DNA from 2 places in the Pseudoalteromonas sp. Angola-4 genome. Region 2 is predicted to be linked to the other one. Evidence: predicted binding sites of a transcription regulator. Region 2 holds the regulator's gene; the other holds the start of a gene.
The links. The regulator NrdR, encoded in region 2, represses ribonucleotide reductase genes. The targets are predictions, from matches to a motif close to AAACACNANATNTNGTGTTT.
Positions count from the first base shown of each region.

Region 1: a site for NrdR is predicted at 6,558-6,577, ahead of nrdA (class 1a ribonucleoside-diphosphate reductase subunit alpha). Genes of this name have one in related genera too.

Region 1 is NZ_JAQREK010000005.1:50,364-59,719, forward strand. It holds gene aroA (3-phosphoshikimate 1-carboxyvinyltransferase) at 1-827, opposite strand, end outside; gene serC (3-phosphoserine/phosphohydroxythreonine transaminase) at 827-1,909, opposite strand; gene gyrA (DNA topoisomerase (ATP-hydrolyzing) subunit A) at 2,020-4,719, opposite strand; gene ubiG (bifunctional 2-polyprenyl-6-hydroxyphenol methylase/3-demethylubiquinol 3-O-methyltransferase UbiG) at 4,898-5,608, shown strand; gene PSH48_RS08370 (HAD family hydrolase) at 5,608-6,288, shown strand; gene nrdA (class 1a ribonucleoside-diphosphate reductase subunit alpha) at 6,701-8,983, shown strand; gene nrdB (class Ia ribonucleoside-diphosphate reductase subunit beta) at 9,057-9,356, shown strand, end outside.
Region 2 is NZ_JAQREK010000011.1:123,805-133,160, reverse strand. It holds gene thiL (thiamine-phosphate kinase) at 1-869, opposite strand, end outside; gene nusB (transcription antitermination factor NusB) at 964-1,374, opposite strand; gene ribH (6,7-dimethyl-8-ribityllumazine synthase) at 1,390-1,854, opposite strand; gene ribBA (bifunctional 3,4-dihydroxy-2-butanone-4-phosphate synthase/GTP cyclohydrolase II) at 1,956-3,068, opposite strand; gene PSH48_RS13730 (riboflavin synthase) at 3,098-3,751, opposite strand; gene ribD (bifunctional diaminohydroxyphosphoribosylaminopyrimidine deaminase/5-amino-6-(5-phosphoribosylamino)uracil reductase RibD) at 3,768-4,901, opposite strand; gene nrdR (transcriptional regulator NrdR) at 4,904-5,353, opposite strand; gene glyA (serine hydroxymethyltransferase) at 5,719-6,975, opposite strand; gene thrC (threonine synthase) at 7,246-8,529, opposite strand; gene thrB (homoserine kinase) at 8,541-9,356, opposite strand, start outside.

The DNA.
Region 1 (9,356 bases), on a different contig from region 2:
AAACCAATATCACCTTGAACTGATTTAGCGCCCACGCCTTTAATTTCAATTTCGCCACCGGCAATAGCCGCTGCCGCAACAAAGTAAGACGCTGATGATGCATCACCCTCCACCATAATTCGCTCTAGTGATTGGTATTGTTGGCCGCCTTTAACTTTAAATGTTGTATAGTCGCTGTGCTCAACTGTCACCCCAAAACGTGCCATTACATCTAACGTAATATCAATATAAGGCTTAGATACCAAAGTACCCTTAATGGTAATTTGCGTATCACCACTAAATAAAGGGGCAGCCATTAGCAATGCTGTTAAAAATTGGCTAGAAATACTGCCATCAATTTCAACAGTACCGCCTTTAATTTGCCCACCAATTATTTTTAGTGGTGGGTAGTCTTTATGCTTTGTGTAGGTAATATCGCCACCAAGTGCTTGTAGCGCATCGACCAAGTGTCCTATTGGGCGCTCTTCCATGCGCGGCTCACCTATAAGCTCATACTCCCCTGCTACAGCAGCGAGTACCGCTGTTAAAGGACGATACGCTGTACCTGCATTGCCTAAAAATAAAGGGTCACTTGGGGTTTTAAATACACCGCCAACCCCTTCTACGGTTGCCACAGTGCGATCATCATTAAGCGTTACGTTAACACCTAGTAGTTTTAATGCACCCAACATATGGCGAATATCATCGCTATCTAGCAAGTTTTCTACAACAGTAGTCCCTTGAGCCAGCGCTGCTAATAATAAAATACGGTTTGATAGGCTTTTAGACCCTGGTAAGGTCACACTGCCATTTACACGAGAAATAGGCTCTAAACGAAGTTGTTCCATTAGCTGTGCTCCTGTGCAAATGCCGCCATAAAGTCAACCAAGGCTTGCACACCTGCAAGTGGCATTGCGTTATAGATACTTGCGCGCATACCGCCTACAATTCGGTGCCCTTCTAGGGCAAGTAAGCCGGCTTCTTTAGATTGCGTTACAAACTTTTCGTTTAAGCTTTCATCGTTTAGCCAAAACGGTACATTCATACGCGAACGACAATGCGTCGCTACTTTATTAGTATAAAAAGGCGATTCATCAATAAAGTCATAAAGCAGCTTAGCTTTAGCAATATTTTGTGCTTCCATTGCCTTAACGCCACCATTTTGCTCTAGCCATTCAAATACTTCGGCCGCTAAATACCATGCAAAAGTAGGCGGTGTATTAAACATGCTGCCTTGTTTTGCTTCAAGTGCGTAATCTAAAATACCTGGTTTAGCTAAACCTTCACGCTCAAGTAATGTTTTGCGAACAATAACAATAGCTATACCTGATGGACCTATATTTTTTTGTGCACCGGCATAAATTAAATCAAATTTATTTACGTCAATTTCACGCGACAAAATAGTCGATGACATATCAGCAATAATAGGTGCCGTTGGGTGGCTCGGCACATCAAAAATCTCTAAGCCGTCTACTGTTTCATTTGGGCAGTAGTGAATGTAAGATACATCTGCAGGTAAGTCCCACTGCGCCACTTCTTTTATAGAAAACAGCCCGTTTGCGTCATTTCTAACGTTGATTGAGTGGGTTTGAGTAAATTTATTAGCTTCATCAGTGGCACTTTTAGACCAAACGCCGTTCTCGCAGTAAACCGCCGTTTTACCATTTTGATGTAAATTTAATGGCACAGCGCTAAATTGACCGCGGCCACCACCGTGCATAAATAACACTTCAAATTCATCGCTAATGTTCATTAAACGACGAAGACTGGCTTCGCATTTTGCTGTAAGCGCTAAAAAATCTTTACTACGATGGCTAATTTCCATCACAGATACGCCTAAGTCTTGCCAGTCTAAAAATTCTTTTTGTGCTTTTTGCATAACAGCTTGTGGAAGCATAGCTGGCCCCGCACAAAAATTATATTTACTCATTACCTTTGCCTCATTCCAGTAATTTAAACTCTTTTGATAAACAAAAAAGGATTATTAATTTTTTTCAACATGATTAAAAAAAGCGGCCTTAGCCGCTTTTTCAATTTCAGTTATTCAGAAGGTGGATTATCATCCGTTGCTTCTTCATTTACTGTATCAACCGTTTCAACGTCTTCAATATCAACTAAGTCACTGTCTGTAACTTCAATCTCTTCGATACGTTGTAAACCAACTACTTGCTCTTCGTCAATAGTTCTGATCAAAATAACACCTTGGGTGTTACGTCCAACCGTCGATACTTCATTAACGCGGGTACGTACTAGCGTGCCACGGTTTGAAATAATCATTATTTCGTCGTTGTCGTCAACTTGTACAGCGCCAACTACTGCGCCATTACGCTCACTCACCTTAATAGATACAACACCTTGTGTCGCACGGCTCTTAGATGGGTAATCTTCAAGTTGAGTACGTTTACCGTAACCATTTTCAGTCACAGTTAAAATAGCACCGTCAGACTTAGGCACAATTAACGACACTACGCGTTGGTCGTCGGCCATTTTAATACCACGAACACCGGTAGCAGTACGACCCATAGGGCGAACACCTTTGAAACGAATTTCAGGGTTGCCTTCTTCGTCGAGTACCGGGTTGCCGTTTTCATCAACAACAGCAGACTCTTCCGCTTCTTTAAAGCGTACCACTTTACCTGCATCAGTAAACAACATAATTTCGTTGCTACCGTCGGTAATATCAACCCCAATTAGGCTATCGCCTTCGTTAAGGTTTACCGCAATAATACCGCTTGCACGTTGACGGCTGTATGCCGTTAGTGGTGTTTTCTTCACAGTACCAAATGCAGTTGCCATGAAAATGTATTTATCTTCTTCGTACTCGCGTACAGGTAAGATAGCAGTAATGCGCTCATCATCTTCGAGTGGCAGTAAGTTAACAATTGGCTTACCGCGAGCGGCGCGACTAGCCAGTGGTAACTGGTATACTTTAAGCCAGTACAAACGACCCGCAGTAGAGAAACATAAAATGGTATCGTGGGTATTAGCCACTAAAAGACGCTCAATGAAATCTTCATCTTTCATCTTCGTTGCTGACTTACCTTTACCACCACGGCGCTGCGCTTCGTAATCAGACAATGCCTGATACTTAACGTAACCTTCGTGCGATAGGGTCACAACAACATCTTCTTCGTTAATTAAATCTTCAAGGCTAATATCGTGCGCTGCCGCGTTAATTTCTGTGCGGCGCTCATCACCATATTGCTCTTTAATTTCTACTAACTCATCACGAATAACTTCCATTAAACGCTCAGGGCTACCTAAAATGTGTAGTAGCTCAGCAATTAAATCTAACAGCGATTGGTACTCTGCTAAGATTTTTTCATGCTCAAGACCGGTTAGTTTGTGTAAACGTAAATCAAGAATTGCTTGTGCTTGCTGCTCAGAAATATAGTACTGACCATCGCGAATACCCAGCTCACTTGCCAGCCAATCTGGGCGTGCTACGTTGTCTTCGCCTGCTTTTTCAAGCATAGCTTGTACGTTACCTAAGTCCCATGGGCGAGCTGTTAAGGCTACTTTAGCCTCAGCTGGGGTTGGCGATTTACGAATAAGCTCAATAATTGGGTCGATGTTGGCAAGCGCAATCGCTAAACCTTCAAGGGTATGAGCACGGTCGCGCGCTTTACGTAAATCAAATACGGTACGGCGTGTAACCACTTCACGGCGGTGAATAACAAACTCTTCAAGCATTTCTTTTAAGTTGAAACACTTAGGTTGGTTGTTAATTAATGCAACCATATTCATACCAAACACAGTTTGTAACTGAGTTTGTGAATATAAGTTGTTGAGGATAACTTCACCTACATCACCACGTTTGATCTCAATAACGATACGCATACCGTCTTTATCTGATTCATCACGTAGTGCGCTAATGCCTTCAATTTTTTTATCTTTAACAAGCTCAGCAATTTTTTCAATTAAGCGCGCTTTGTTAACCTGATAAGGAATTTCGTGCACGATAATGGTTTCGCGGCCTGTTTTTTCATCGGTTTCGATGTCGGCGCGTGCACGCATGTACACTTTACCACGGCCGGTTAAATAAGCATCTTCAATGCCTTTTTTACCATTAATAATGGCCGCCGTTGGGAAATCAGGACCCGGAATGTAATCCATTAATTCATGAATCGTTAAATCAGGGTTTTGAATAAGCGCTAAACAACCATTAACCACTTCAGTTAAGTTATGAGGTGGAATGTTTGTTGCCATACCTACCGCAATACCCGATGAACCGTTAACAAGTAAGTTAGGCACTTTGGTTGGTAAAACGTCAGGAATTTGTTCGGTACCGTCGTAGTTAGGAACGAAATCAACCGTTTCTTTTTCAAGATCGGCTAATAACTCATGCGACATTTTTGCCATACGTACTTCTGTATAACGCATTGCCGCTGCTGAATCACCATCAACCGAACCGAAGTTACCTTGGCCATCTACAAGCATATAACGTAGTGAGAATGGCTGTGCCATACGCACGATGGTGTCATAAACTGCACTGTCGCCGTGTGGGTGGTATTTACCGATTACGTCACCGACCACACGGGCCGATTTTTTGTAAGGCTTATTCCAGTCATTACTAAGCTCGTTCATTGCAAACAAAACGCGGCGGTGAACAGGTTTTAAACCATCACGTACGTCTGGTAATGCACGTCCTACAATTACGCTCATTGCGTAATCAAGGTAGGAGTTTTTTAACTCGTCTTCAATATTGACTGGCAGAATTTCATTGGCGAGATCAGTCATTTGATATCACATTCCTTCAGTATCAGCTCTTAGCAACCCGGTATTAGGCGCCAAGAGTATTTGTTATTATTTCTAAGCGACCATGCTATCACAATTAATTTAAATTTACAGGCGCAAAACTTTGCGATTTATCAATTTAGCCCTATATAATGGCCTCAGATTGACGAGGAAGTATTTTATGACCGAACATCAAAATGTAGATAACGCAGAAATAGCAAAATTTGAAGCCATTGCAGAGCGATGGTGGGACCAAGACGGAGAGTTTAAACCTCTTCACGAAATTAACCCATTACGATTAGACTTTGTGGCTAACAAAACCCAAGGCTTATTTGATAAAGAAACACTCGATGTAGGCTGTGGTGGCGGCATTCTTAGCGAAAGCATGGCACGCATGGGCGCACACGTAACCGGTATAGACATGGGCCAAGAGCCACTCACCGTAGCAAAGCTTCATAGCCTAGAAACCGGTGTAAATGTTGACTATATAAAAGTACCTGCAGAAGAATTTGCAACCCAGCACCCTGCTCGCTTTGATGTAATAACCTGTATGGAAATGCTAGAGCACGTACCTGACCCTGCTTCTATTATTCATGCAGTCGCAGAGCTTGCCAAGCCAGGGGCTGATGTTTTTTTCTCAACCCTAAATAAAACGCCTAAAGCTTACTTGTTTGCTATTGTAGGTGCTGAAAAGCTGTTAAAAATGGTGCCTGAGGGCACACACGATCACAACAAATTTATCAAACCTGCACAACTTATTGCATGGGCTGAACAAGCCGGTTTAAAAGTACGTGCCAGTGCTGGCCTAGGCTACAACCCGCTTTCTAAGCAGTATTCATTAAATACAGATGTGAGTGTTAATTACATTCTTCATTTTGAGAAGTTAGCATAATGGCTAGCTCTCATACCCCCTTAACTCCTTTTGAGTATGACGCTTTCTTATTTGATTTAGATGGCACCTTGCTTGATACAGCAGACGATTTAGGTGCTGCTTTAAATGCCGTACTTAAAAGTGAAGGTGTTGCGCAAGTTACGCCTGAAGCGTATAGAAAAGTAGCGTCTAATGGCGCCGGCGCATTGCTTGAACTTGGCTTTAAAGCGCAATGGGCATCGCAACCACAAACTGAACGTATAAAACAGTTAGTCAGCCACTACAGCCAAAACCTAGCTACACACACCCGCTGCTTTGAAGGCATAGAATCATTACTCATAGCCCTTGATAACCAAGGTATAAAATGGGGAATAATGACTAATAAGCCCGGGTTTTTAACCGATCCATTAGTGGCTGCTATACCCGCTTTAAAAAATGCACGCGTTGTGGTCAGTGGCGATACCCTCACCGAGGCTAAACCATCACCTTTACCCTTACTACACTGTACAAAACTGATGAACGTAGATCCTAAGCGTTGTTTATACATAGGTGATGCTCAACGTGATATAGAAGCAGGTAAAGCCGCAGGTATGCACACAGCAACAGCGCTTTGGGGCTTTATACCAAGTATTGATGAGGCCAAGGGCTGGGAAGCCGATTTTAACTGGCACAGCCCTATTGATGCTTTTAACCATATATAGTGCCATGTAAATTATTAAACACTATATATTGTGATTGTGTTAGTTTTTATGCAAAGCTTGTTGATAAAAAAAGCAGTCGAAATTTATTTTCAAAATGCATAAATTTAGCAGATCATTAGTTGATTTTTAGCTATTTCAACTTAAATGATTGTTCGAAGGTGAGTGACTACTAACACAAATACGTTATCCCAAAGTTATCCACAAATAGGGGCAATTATGTCCCTTGCAAATCAGCTCAGACCACACTATCTTGTGATCTCTAAATTGAACAACACCAGATATTGTGGCCAAATGTTATTCAATTAAATTCGCCAATACGGTGAAACTTATAATAAATGAATACGTACCTTGCTTTAGCGAGGTATAAAGCATTGGTCAAAATACACAATTCCCAAGGAATACAGGCAAAGCTATGAACCAACAGTTATCTGTAAGCAAGCGTGACGGGCGTAAAGAGCCTTTAGATCTTGATAAGATCCATCGCGTTATTGAATGGGCCGCCGAAGGTTTAAACAACGTATCGGTTTCACAGGTTGAATTAAAGTCACACATTCAATTTTACGACGGTATTCGTACAAAAGACATTCACGAAACCATCATTAAAGCAGCAGCCGATCAAATTTCAAAAGAGTCGCCTGACTACCAGTACTTAGCTGCCCGCTTAGCTGTATTCCACTTACGTAAAAAAGCGTATGGCCAGTTTGAGCCACCACGTTTATTTGATCATGTTACAAAAATGGTTGAAGACAAACGCTACGACGCTCATTTACTCGTTGATTACACAGAGCAAGAGCTTGATGAGCTAGATGCTTATCTTGATCATTCGCGCGATCTTAACTTTAGCTACGCAGCAGTAAAGCAGCTTGAAGGTAAATACCTAGTACAAAACCGCGTAACGGGTGAGATTTACGAAAGCGCCCAGTTTTTATATATCTTAGTGGCTGCTAGTTTATTCTCTGACTACCCGCGCGAAACACGTACTGACTACATCAAACGTTTTTACGATGCAGTATCAACGTTTAAAATCTCTTTACCTACGCCAATTATGTCGGGTGTGCGTACCCCTACGCGTCAGTTTAGCTCGTGTGTACTTATTGAATGTGGCGACAGCCTTGATTCAATTAACGCCACATCATCTGCCATTGTTAAGTACGTTTCACAACGTGCAGGTATTGGTATTAACGCCGGCCGTATTCGTGCATTAGGTAGCCATATCCGTAATGGCGAGGCGTACCACACTGGTTGTATTCCTTTTTATAAGCACTTTCAAACAGCGGTTAAAAGCTGCTCGCAAGGTGGTGTACGTGGCGGTGCTGCAACGTTATTCTACCCGCTTTGGCATTTAGAAGTAGAAAACCTACTGGTACTTAAAAATAACCGTGGTGTTGATGATAACCGTGTTCGTCATTTAGATTACGGCGTACAGTTTAATAAACTAATGTATTCTCGTTTAATTAAAGACGACTACATTACGTTATTTAGCCCATCAGATGTGCCTGGCCTTTACGATGCATTCTTTGAAGACCAAGACGAGTTTGATGCGTTATACGTAAAATACGAACAAGACGAGTCTATTCGTAAAAAGCGTATTAAAGCGATTGAGCTTTTCTCAATGTTCGCACAAGAGCGTGCCAGCACAGGTCGTATTTATTTACAAAACGTGGATCACTGTAATACGCACAGCCCGTTTATTTCTAAAGTGGCGCCAATTCGCCAATCTAACTTATGTTTAGAAATTGCATTGCCAACTAAGCCGTTAAATAACGTAAACGATGAAGAAGGCGAAATTGCACTTTGTACGCTATCTGCATTTAACCTAGGCGCTATTGAGTCACTTGATGAACTTGAAGAGCTTGCTGAGCTTGCAGTACGTGCACTTGATAACCTACTTGATTTCCAAGACTACCCAGTACCGGCTGCACGTAATGCCACTATGGGCCGTCGTACGTTAGGAATAGGCGTAATTAACTACGCGTACTACCTTGCTAAAAATGGTAAGCGTTACTCTGATGGCAGTGCTAATGCACTGACTCACAAAACGTTTGAAGCAATTCAATACTACTTAATGAAGGCATCAAACGAGCTGGCTAAAGAGCGTGGCGCGTGTCCTAAGTTTAACGAAACAACGTACTCTCAAGGTATTATGCCAACTGATACGTACAAACGTGACCTAGATAAAATTTGTGATGAGCCACTGCACTTAGACTGGGATTCGTTACGTGCCAGCATTAAAGAGCACGGCATGCGTAACTCAACACTTAGCGCATTAATGCCTTCAGAAACATCGTCGCAAATCTCTAACGCAACTAACGGTATTGAGCCACCACGTGGTCACATTAGCGTTAAAGCAAGTAAAGACGGTATTTTAAAACAAGTAGTTCCTGAGTACGAACGCTTAAAAGATAACTACGAGCTGCTGTGGGATATTCCATCAAACGATGGTTACTTACAGTTAGTGGGCATAATGCAAAAGTTTATTGACCAAACTATTTCGGCCAATACTAATTATGATCCAAACAAATACGAAGGCGGTAAAGTACCTATGAAAGTCTTATTAAAAGACTTACTAGGTGCATACAAGCTTGGTGTTAAAACACTTTACTACCATAACACCCGTGATGGCGCATCAGATGCACAAGACGACACTCCAGAAGTGGAAGATGATGATTGTGCAGGCGGCGCGTGTAAAATTTAATAGTTAAACTTAAAGCGGGCTCTTTGCCCGCTTTGTCCTGATAGTTTTAGTGATAGTTTTTTGAGTGATAGACATGTCTTATACTACTTTTAGTCGTAACCATAATGATCAAATGCAAGAGCCAATGTTTTTTGGCCAAACCGTTAACGTTTCGCGTTACGATCAACAAAAATACCCTATTTTTGAAAAATTGATTGAAAAGCAACTTTCGTTTTTTTGGCGTCCGGAAGAAGTAGACGTAAGTAAAGACCGTTTAGACTTTCAAGCATTGCCAGAGCACGAAAAGCACATATTTTTAAGTAACTTAAAATATCAAACGCTGCTTGATAGTGTACAAGGCCGCTCGCCAAACGTTGCCCTACTCCCTATTGTG
Region 2 (9,356 bases):
ATGCACGTTGCTTCTACGCCGTATTGACGTAATTTAAGCTCCAACATGCTTTTATTATCTTCAGAGACAGTAAAAAGTAATTCGTAGTCATCGCCATAGCCTAAAATATACGGCAATTGCGCCTCAAAGTTCAGGCTTGAACGCATAGCGTCTGAGGTTGGGATGTTTTCAATATTTATACTGGCGCTGACTTGTGACATATCAAGTATGTGGCTTAAATCCGCCATAAGGCCATCAGACACATCAATAGCTGATGAAGCAAGGCCACGTAATACTTGCCCTGCAGCCACCCGTGGAGTGGGGTAATCAAAGCGGCTATTTATGTACTTTAAGTGCTCAGGCTCAATACTTAGGCCACGCTTGCGAGATTCAATAGCCAAGCCGGCATCACCTAGCGTGCCGGTTACACATACCCAGTCGCCCACTTTAGCACCTGCACGGCGTAAAGCTTTGCCCTCTGGCACAGTGCCTTTAGCGCATATAGTAACTGTTAAAGGACCCTGCGTAGTATCGCCACCAATTATTTGTACATTAAAGTACTCAGCAATTTCGTGCATTCCCTCAGTAAATTCTTCAATCCACTGCTGGTTAATATTTGGTAGGGTTAGTGCCACCGACACCCAAGTTGGCTCAGCCCCCATGGCTGCTAAATCACTTAGATTTACGGCCAGTGCTCGGTGTCCTAATGCTCGGGGAGAAATGTCATCAAAAAAATGAACACCCGATACAAGCGTATCAGTTGTTACTGCAAGTTGGCAGTTTTGCGGAACGGTAACTAATGCACAGTCGTCCCCTATTCCTAGGCTTACATCACGACGAGTTATACCACGACCTTTAAAGTAGCGGTTTATTAATTCAAATTCCTTCATACACAAAAAAGCCGACCTATGCCGGCTCTCCTTTTTAACGTGTACTAACTGTTAAAGCTAAGCTCTTTAGCAGAGCGCTTTAGCAAGGTTAGTATTACTTGCGTAAATGCTTAACAGCTTTATCAAGTACACCGTTTACAAATTTATGGCTGTCTTCAGCGCCAAATATTTTAGCAAGCTCAATGCCTTCATTGATTGCTACTTTGTATGGCACATCTTCACGGAATTTAAGCTCATACGCGCTTAAACGTAAAATTGCACGCTCTACCATATCTAAATCATCAAATGGACGTGTTAAATGCGGAGATACAGCTTCATCTAGTTGCTTATAATTAACGGCAACGCCACGCGCTAAATCTTTAAAGTATTCAACATCAATTTTAGTCACGTCGTTTTCGATCAACATTTGTTGTTCGATATCGGCAATTAAATTGCCACTTAATTGCCAAGAATAAACGGCTTGAAGTGCTAAGATACGTGCTTTACGTCTTGCTGCTGGTTTCACAAAAATTCCTTAAACTTAAATTTTATCTAACACATTAACCATTTCAAGCGCGCCTAATGCCGCTTCGCCGCCTTTGTTACCCATTTTGGTACCAGCGCGTTCAATTGCTTGTTCAATGCTTTCTGTGGTTAATACGCCAAATGCAACCGGGATATCATACTCAAGCGATACATTTGCAAGGCCTTTGTTAGATTCGCCAGCAACGAGGTCAAAGTGTGGTGTACCACCTCTGATCACTACGCCTAATGCGATGATTGCATCATACTCTTTTTTTGCCGCAATGCGTTTTGCCGCTAAAGGTAACTCTACTGCACCGGGTACATACACAACGGTAATGTCATCATCGGCTACGCCACCAGTACGCTTTAGCTCATCAACAGCACCTTCTAGTAGGCTGCTACCAATAAAATCGTTAAAACGAGAAATAACAATAGCGAATTTTTTGCCTGGAGCGTACTTATTACCTTCAATAATTTTCATTTGATAACCCTAAAAATATGTTCAAGCGGTTGCGATTGCGCAAAAATTGCTGCGCATCATACCATAAAAATAAAAAAATAGACTAGTTAAAAGCTGAGCCCTTATTGTGGCTCAACGTAATCAACCACTTCTAAATGAAAGCCCGAAAGTGCATGGTACTTTTTAGGGCGACTCATTAAGCGCATTTGCTTAATACCTAAATCAGCTAGTATTTGCGAGCCCACACCAACAGTGCGTGATGTGCCTTTAAATTTACGCGGCGTAACATTTTCGCCAGCATCGGCAGCAGCAAATGCTTTTACTGTGGCCTCTAGCTCTTCGGTGCTTTCTTGTTTGCCTAAAATAACCAGTGCACCGTTATTTTTTGCAATGTAAGCCATTGCATCAGAAAGCCCCCAACTACGGTCCGCACTTCTGTCTGAAAGCAAAATATCGTTAAAGGTACTTTGTAAGTGCACGCGCACAAGCGTTGGCTCTTGCTCTTTAATTTCACCTTTTAGCAATACGTAGTGCAGTTGGCCGTCAATCGTATCTTTGTAGGTTACTAAATCAAACTCACCGTGCTCAGTGGGTAATTTACACTTAGCCACTTGCTCTATGGTGGTTTCGTTAAGGTTTCGGTACTCAATTAAATCTGCAATTGTGCCAATTTTAATACCGTGCTCTTTAGCAAATATTTCTAAATCTGGGCGGCGCGCCATAGTGCCATCGGCATTGAGAATTTCTACAATAACTGATGAGGCTTCAAGGCCGGCTAAACGTGCCAAATCACAGCCAGCTTCGGTGTGGCCTGCGCGCGTTAACACGCCACCTGGTTGTGCCATAATAGGAAAAATATGTCCAGGTTGTACAATATCACTTGGTACAGCACCCTTTGCAATTGCCGCTTGAACTGTACGCGCTCTATCGGCTGCTGATATACCCGTTGTTACACCTTTAGATGCTTCAATCGACATAGTAAAGTTAGTAGAAAACGCTGCGCCATTGTTTTTAACCATTAACGGTAAATCAAGCTGCTCACAACGCTCTTGCGTCATAGTTAAACAAATTAAGCCACGGCCATGAGTGGCCATAAAGTTAATTGCTTCGGCGCTAATGTGCTCTGCTGCAATGATTAAATCACCTTCGTTTTCTCTGTCTTCGTCATCCATTAAAATAACCATTTTACCGGCTTTAATGTCGTCGATGATTTCTTGTGCGCTGTGTAAATTCATAAATTTGCTCGTGTAAGTTATCAGTGTCGTTATTTAACAAAACCAGCTTTAGCTAGTAAGCTCATTGAAATATCTGAGCCTGTCGGCTGCTCAGCCCCTTTAATAAGGCGCTCTAAATAACGTGCAATTTGGTCGACTTCTAAATTAACGCGTGTGCCCACTTTAAAATCAGCAATGGTGGTTTGCTCGCTTGTGTGCGGCACTATGGTTAATTTAAATTTATTACCTTGTACAGCGTTTACTGTCAGGCTTATACCATCTATACATACAGACCCTTTGTAAGGAATGTACTTCATTAAGTTTTCATCGGTGCTTAGCCAATATTCTGTAGCGCGCGCATTACTAGTAATGGCTGTAATGGTTGCAATGCCATCAACATGACCTGACACTAAATGCCCGCCTAAACGTGAAACCGGCTGCATGGCTTTTTCAAGGTTAACTGTTTGGCCAATATTATAATTTGCAAACCCAGTTAAGCTGATAGTTTCGTTTGATAAGTCGGCACTAAAGCCATCAATGTGCTTATCAACTACCGTTAAACATACGCCATTTGTGGCAATGCTATCGCCAAGCTTTACATCGCTCATATCAAGATTAGCGCTTTGAATACGAATGGCTAAATCGCCTTGTTTTTTTTGTAATAGCGCAATTTTGCCTGTGGCTTCAATTATTCCAGTAAACATAGCCCTACTCTTTTAATTAAGTGATTGGAATGTGTTTTGTGGCGGTTATACGTAAATCATCGCCTATTTTCACACACTCTTTAAACGTCAAATTAACGGTGTTTTGCATATCTGTCAGCGGTGCAAAATTAACTAAGCTTTTTGCATCGCACCCCATTAGTTTAGGCGCTAAGTAAAATATATATTCGTCTATTAAATTAAGCTCTGTCATTTTACCGGCAAGTGTAGCACCCGCTTCTAAATAAACATGATTAAATTGCAGCTTAGCAAGGTGCGCTAAAACAGACGTTAAATTAACTTTGTTATTTTGCTGTGGCACTTCTATATGCCTTACAAAATGCGGCCACTGCGTTGATTTATCAACCTTGGTAGTGAAAATTATTATTTCACTTTCAATATTAAATACTGCCAGCTCTGGTGTAAGCCTATTTTGTGAGTCAATTATAACACGCACCGGTTGGCGTAGGGGTAATTCAGTAGGCAAAGCCTGTGGCAACTCGCTTAACCTCACATTGAGCTTAGCATCATCGGTAATAACCGTATCGGCGCCCGTTAAAATAGCGCAGCTTTGTGCTCGGTGTAATTGTACATCTTGTCGCGCAGCGCTGCCGGTGATCCACTTACTTTGGCCATTTTTAAGCGCGGTTTTACCATCAATGCTGGCCGCCATTTTACACGTAACATACGGCAGACCCTGCTCCATACGCTTAAAAAAACCTAAATTAAGTGCGCGCGCTTGCTGCTCTAAAAGCCCAAATGCAACCTCAATACCGGCATCGCTAAGTATTTTAAGCCCTTTACCTGCTACTTGTGGGTTGGTGTCGACCATAGCTGCAATAACTTTTACTACACCTGCGGCTTTTAAACCCTCTGCGCACGGGGGAGTGCGTCCGTAATGGCTGCACGGTTCAAGCGTTACATACGCAGTCGCGCCTTTTGCGTTTTCACCTGCTACAGCAAGGGCATTAACCTCAGCATGCCCCTGCCCAGCTAATTGATGAAACCCTTCACCAATTATGTGGTTATCTTTAACTAAAACACACCCGACATTAGGATTGGGGGTGGTTGTAAATCGCCCTTTTTTTGCAAGCTCGATGGCACGTGCCATGTACATTTCATCTTGCGCAGTAAAGGTTATTTGGTTTTGCATTATTACTCCCCTAAACGGGCAATTTCTTCACCAAATTCGCGTATATCTTCAAACGAGCGATACACAGAGGCAAACCGCACATAGGCTACTTTATCCAGTTTTTTAAGCGCCTCCATTATGCACTCACCCACAAGGTGACTTGATATTTCTCGCTCGCCGGTAGCACGCAACTGCGATTTAATAATATTAACCACTTCATCCACTTGCTCTGTACTAACAGGGCGTTTTTCTAGGGCGCGATTAAGGCCATTGAGTAGCTTATCTTCATTAAAGGGTTCTCGGCTGCCATCTTGTTTAATCACACGTGGCATAACTAACTCGGCGCCTTCAAAGGTAGTAAATCGCTCGTGACACTCGTTACATTCACGACGACGGCGAACTTGGTGGCCTCCGCCGACTAGGCGAGAATCAATAACTTTAGTATCTTTTGCGGTACAAAATGGGCAATGCATAACTCGGTACTTCCGTTTTAAAACAAAAAAGGCCGCTATTTAGCGGCCTTTTATCTTAGCAAAAAAATAGGGCCTGTTGGCCTTTCAGGATTAAATTTGTTCTATCTAGGGGTGATTTGATCGCGGCGCGAGGTTTGTAACCTAGTGGGCTAAGTAAAAACCGAGCAACAAAGAGTAAATCGCCCCTAGGACGAACCCGAGGGCAGTGCATGTTTGGCATTTATGCTGCGTTATCGCCTATTTGTGTGGAGTAACCACACTACATAGACTCTGCCTTGCCTAAAAACCAAACATACTACTGCAAATTAAACCTCGAAAGGTAAACAGGCCCCTTGTTGTGATCGAAATTACTGCTGCTTATGCAATTAAGCGTATACAGGTAGTTTCGCACAAATTGCTTTAACTTTTTCTTTAACTTGGGCTTGTACTGACTCATCGTTGATGTTGTCTAATACGTCACAAATCCAGCCAGCAAGTTCTTTCGATTCAGCTTCTTTAAAGCCTCGACGCGTAATTGCAGGTGAACCAATACGCAAACCAGAAGTAACAAACGGTGAGCGAGGATCGTTTGGTACAGAGTTTTTGTTCACAGTAATATTTGCATTGCCAAGCGCTGCGTCGGCATCTTTACCTGTGATATCTTTATCGATTAAATCAAGTAAGAATAAGTGGTTTTCTGTTTTATCAGATACGATTTTGTAACCGCGCTCTTGCATAACAGCAACCATAGCTTGAGCATTTTTAACTACTTGTGCTTGGTATGTTTTAAATTCTGGTTGTAGAGCTTCTTTAAATGCCACTGCTTTTGCAGCAATAATGTGACATAAAGGACCACCCTGGCCACCTGGGAACACAGCGCTGTTAAGCTTTTTGTAAATTGCTTCGTCGCCACAAGCAGAAATAATTAAACCACCACGAGGGCCTGCTAATGTTTTGTGTGTTGTTGTTGTTACAACATGCGCGTGAGGTACTGGGCTTGGGTAAACACCCGCCGCAATTAAACCAGCAACGTGAGCCATATCAACAAATAAGTAAGCACCTACTTTATCAGCAATCTCACGGAATCTAGCCCAATCAACAATACCTGAGTACGCAGAAAAACCACCAATAATCATTTTTGGTTTGTGCTCAAGTGCTAACGCTTCTACCTGTGCGTAGTCAATTTCGCCAGTTGCTTCGTCTAGCCCGTACTGGATTGCATTGTATAGCTTACCTGAGAAGCTTACGTGTGAACCGTGCGTTAAGTGACCACCATGAGCTAAGCTCATACCAAGTACAGTGTCGCCCGCTTCTAATAATGCTAAGAAAACAGCTGCATTTGCTTGAGAACCCGCATGTGGCTGAACGTTTGCGTAGTCAGAACCAAATAGCTCGTTAGCACGATCAATTGCAAGTTGTTCAACAACGTCTACGTGCTCACAACCGCCATAGTAACGTTTGCCCGGGTAACCTTCTGCGTATTTGTTTGTAAGCTGTGAACCCTGAGCTTCTAGTACGCGTGGGCTACAGTAGTTTTCTGATGCGATTAATTCAATGTGCTCTTCTTGGCGAGCAGTTTCTTTGTTTATCGCGTCAAATAACTCTGGATCAAAATCCGAAATATTCATGCTACGTTCTAACATTGGGGTCTCCTAGGGCAACGTGTATGGTGTTTTTTAGAGGCTTTATTGTACGCTTTAAACGACTCTTTGCCTACGCTCTTAAGTTGAGGATATTTAAACAGGGATTGAATCTATTTCACAGCGTTTTTAAGATGATATTTTTTTATAAATGCATTAATAATTTAAATGATTTTTATTTTTTACATTTAATTAGTTAATGATAAATACTTTATTTAGTGCGTTCAAAATACAAAAAAAGCGGCCAAAGCCGCTTTTTTAACGCTAGGTTAGTTAGCCTAACTTAGCGAGTATTTCAGTGCGTAACGCTTCATAATCAGGGTTAATGTCGCTTGCTAAACAAGGTTTAGCAAGTGCGTCGCTAAGTGGTTTTGGCATATCAAGTTCAATATTTAGAATCTCTTCTACACTTTCTTTAAACTTAGCGGGGTGAGCAGTTGCTAAAAAGATACCTGCTGCGCCGGGTGCTTTATTCTCTACAAGACCTTGGTACGCAATGGCGGTATGCGGCTCTGCAACATAACCAGTTTGTTGAATATTTTTCATCACTGCTTGCGTATTTTCTTCGCTCACACTGGTTGAGTAAAAATTATCGTAGCTAAACCAGTTATTATCTAACATTGTTTGCACACGTGGCCAGTTATTTGGCTTGCTCACATCCATCGCATTTGAAAGCGACTCAAGTGTGGCATTTGGCGCCCAATTTTTATCAAGCATGTAACGGGGCACGGTGTCGTTTTGATTTGTAGTCGCGCTTAGTTTACCCACCGGCAAACCAATTACAGCACCAATCATGGCGGCACATACATTACCAAAGTTACCACTAGGGACTGAAATATGCGCTGTAGCACGCTTTTCTTTTGGTAGCTGAGCAATGGCTTCAAAGTAATAACATACTTGTGCCACTAGGCGGCTAATGTTGATTGAGTTAGCTGAATTAAGGCCAAGTGTAGATTTAACTTCGTCATCTAAAAACGACTTTTTAACCAGCTCTTGGCAATCATCAAAACTGCCATCAACCGCGTAACAATGAATGTTGTTACCAAGCGTAGTAAATAGCTTTTGCTGAGCAAGCGAAATTTTGCCTTTAGGGTATAGAATAACCACATCTATATTTGGCTTGTTGTAAAACGCATGTGCAACAGCAGCGCCAGTATCGCCAGAGGTTGCCGTTAAAATCGTGACTTTTTCGCCTTGATTAAACTGTGCTAAACACTCAGCCATAAAGCGCCCGCCAAAGTCTTTAAACGCAAGCGTAGGGCCATGAAAAAGCTCTAAACAATAGTTATTGTCTTCAACCTCTACCAATTTTACGGGGAAGTTAAATGCATTTTTAACCATTTGAGCAACGGTATCAGCGGGTAATTCATCACCAATAAGGTGCGATAAAATTTTGCTACTGCGGGTAACAAAGTCCATATCTAATAACGCATCTACATCGGCGAGTGGCGCTAAGCTTTCAGGGAAAAATACCCCCTGATTACGCCCAAGCCCTGTTTTTACCGCTTCAACAAACGACACTTTTTGAGAATTTTCTTTTAAATTATGTAATTGCATAAATGCCTATCCTATAAAACTGTTAATTGACGCGTGCCGTCGTTATCTAATTTACAAATGTGGCAAAAGCCCTGCTCATTTATATAGTTTTGCGCTAACCACTGCGCACATTTTTCAGCAGCTTCTAATGTTTTACACACTGTAAATAACGTAGGGCCCGCACCTGAAATACTGACAATTTCTGCACCAAGCGCTGGCAAATTTGCTTTCGCTTCGCTAAACCCTGTTATTAACGGCGCTCGGTACGGCTCTGCTATATCGTCTTGCATAATACTCAGTGCATCATCAAAACGCTGCGTTAATAACAAGCTGCTAAATGCCGATAAACGCTGTGCAAACTCAACCCCTGCGTGCATACTTAGCTCTTTAGGTAATACCGAGCGTGCCTTTGCGGTATTAAGCGAAAACCCAGGAAACGCCGCTACGTAGTACCAGTTTTCATCAACTGGTAGAGCAATTGACTTATCAGGAATTAAATCGCCTGTAAGCTGTAAGCCCCCTAAATAACACGGGGTGATGTTGTCATAATGACGCCCGCCACTGACTATCGCTTCAAAATCAGCCATTAATTCAATCAGCTCAACTTGGCTTAAATTGGTTTGAGCAAACTTATCAAGCGCAGCAAAGGTTGCTACCACCGAGCACGCACTCGAACCTAGCCCTGAGCCAATTGGTAAATTCTTTTTAAGCTCTAATTTTACACTTGGCATATCTGGCGCAACGTGCGCTCTAAAATGTACTAAACATTGATATGCTAGGTTTTCGCTCGCATCGCTTGGTAACTTATGCGCATATTCGCCAGAGCAAACAAACTCATCACTTGCTGC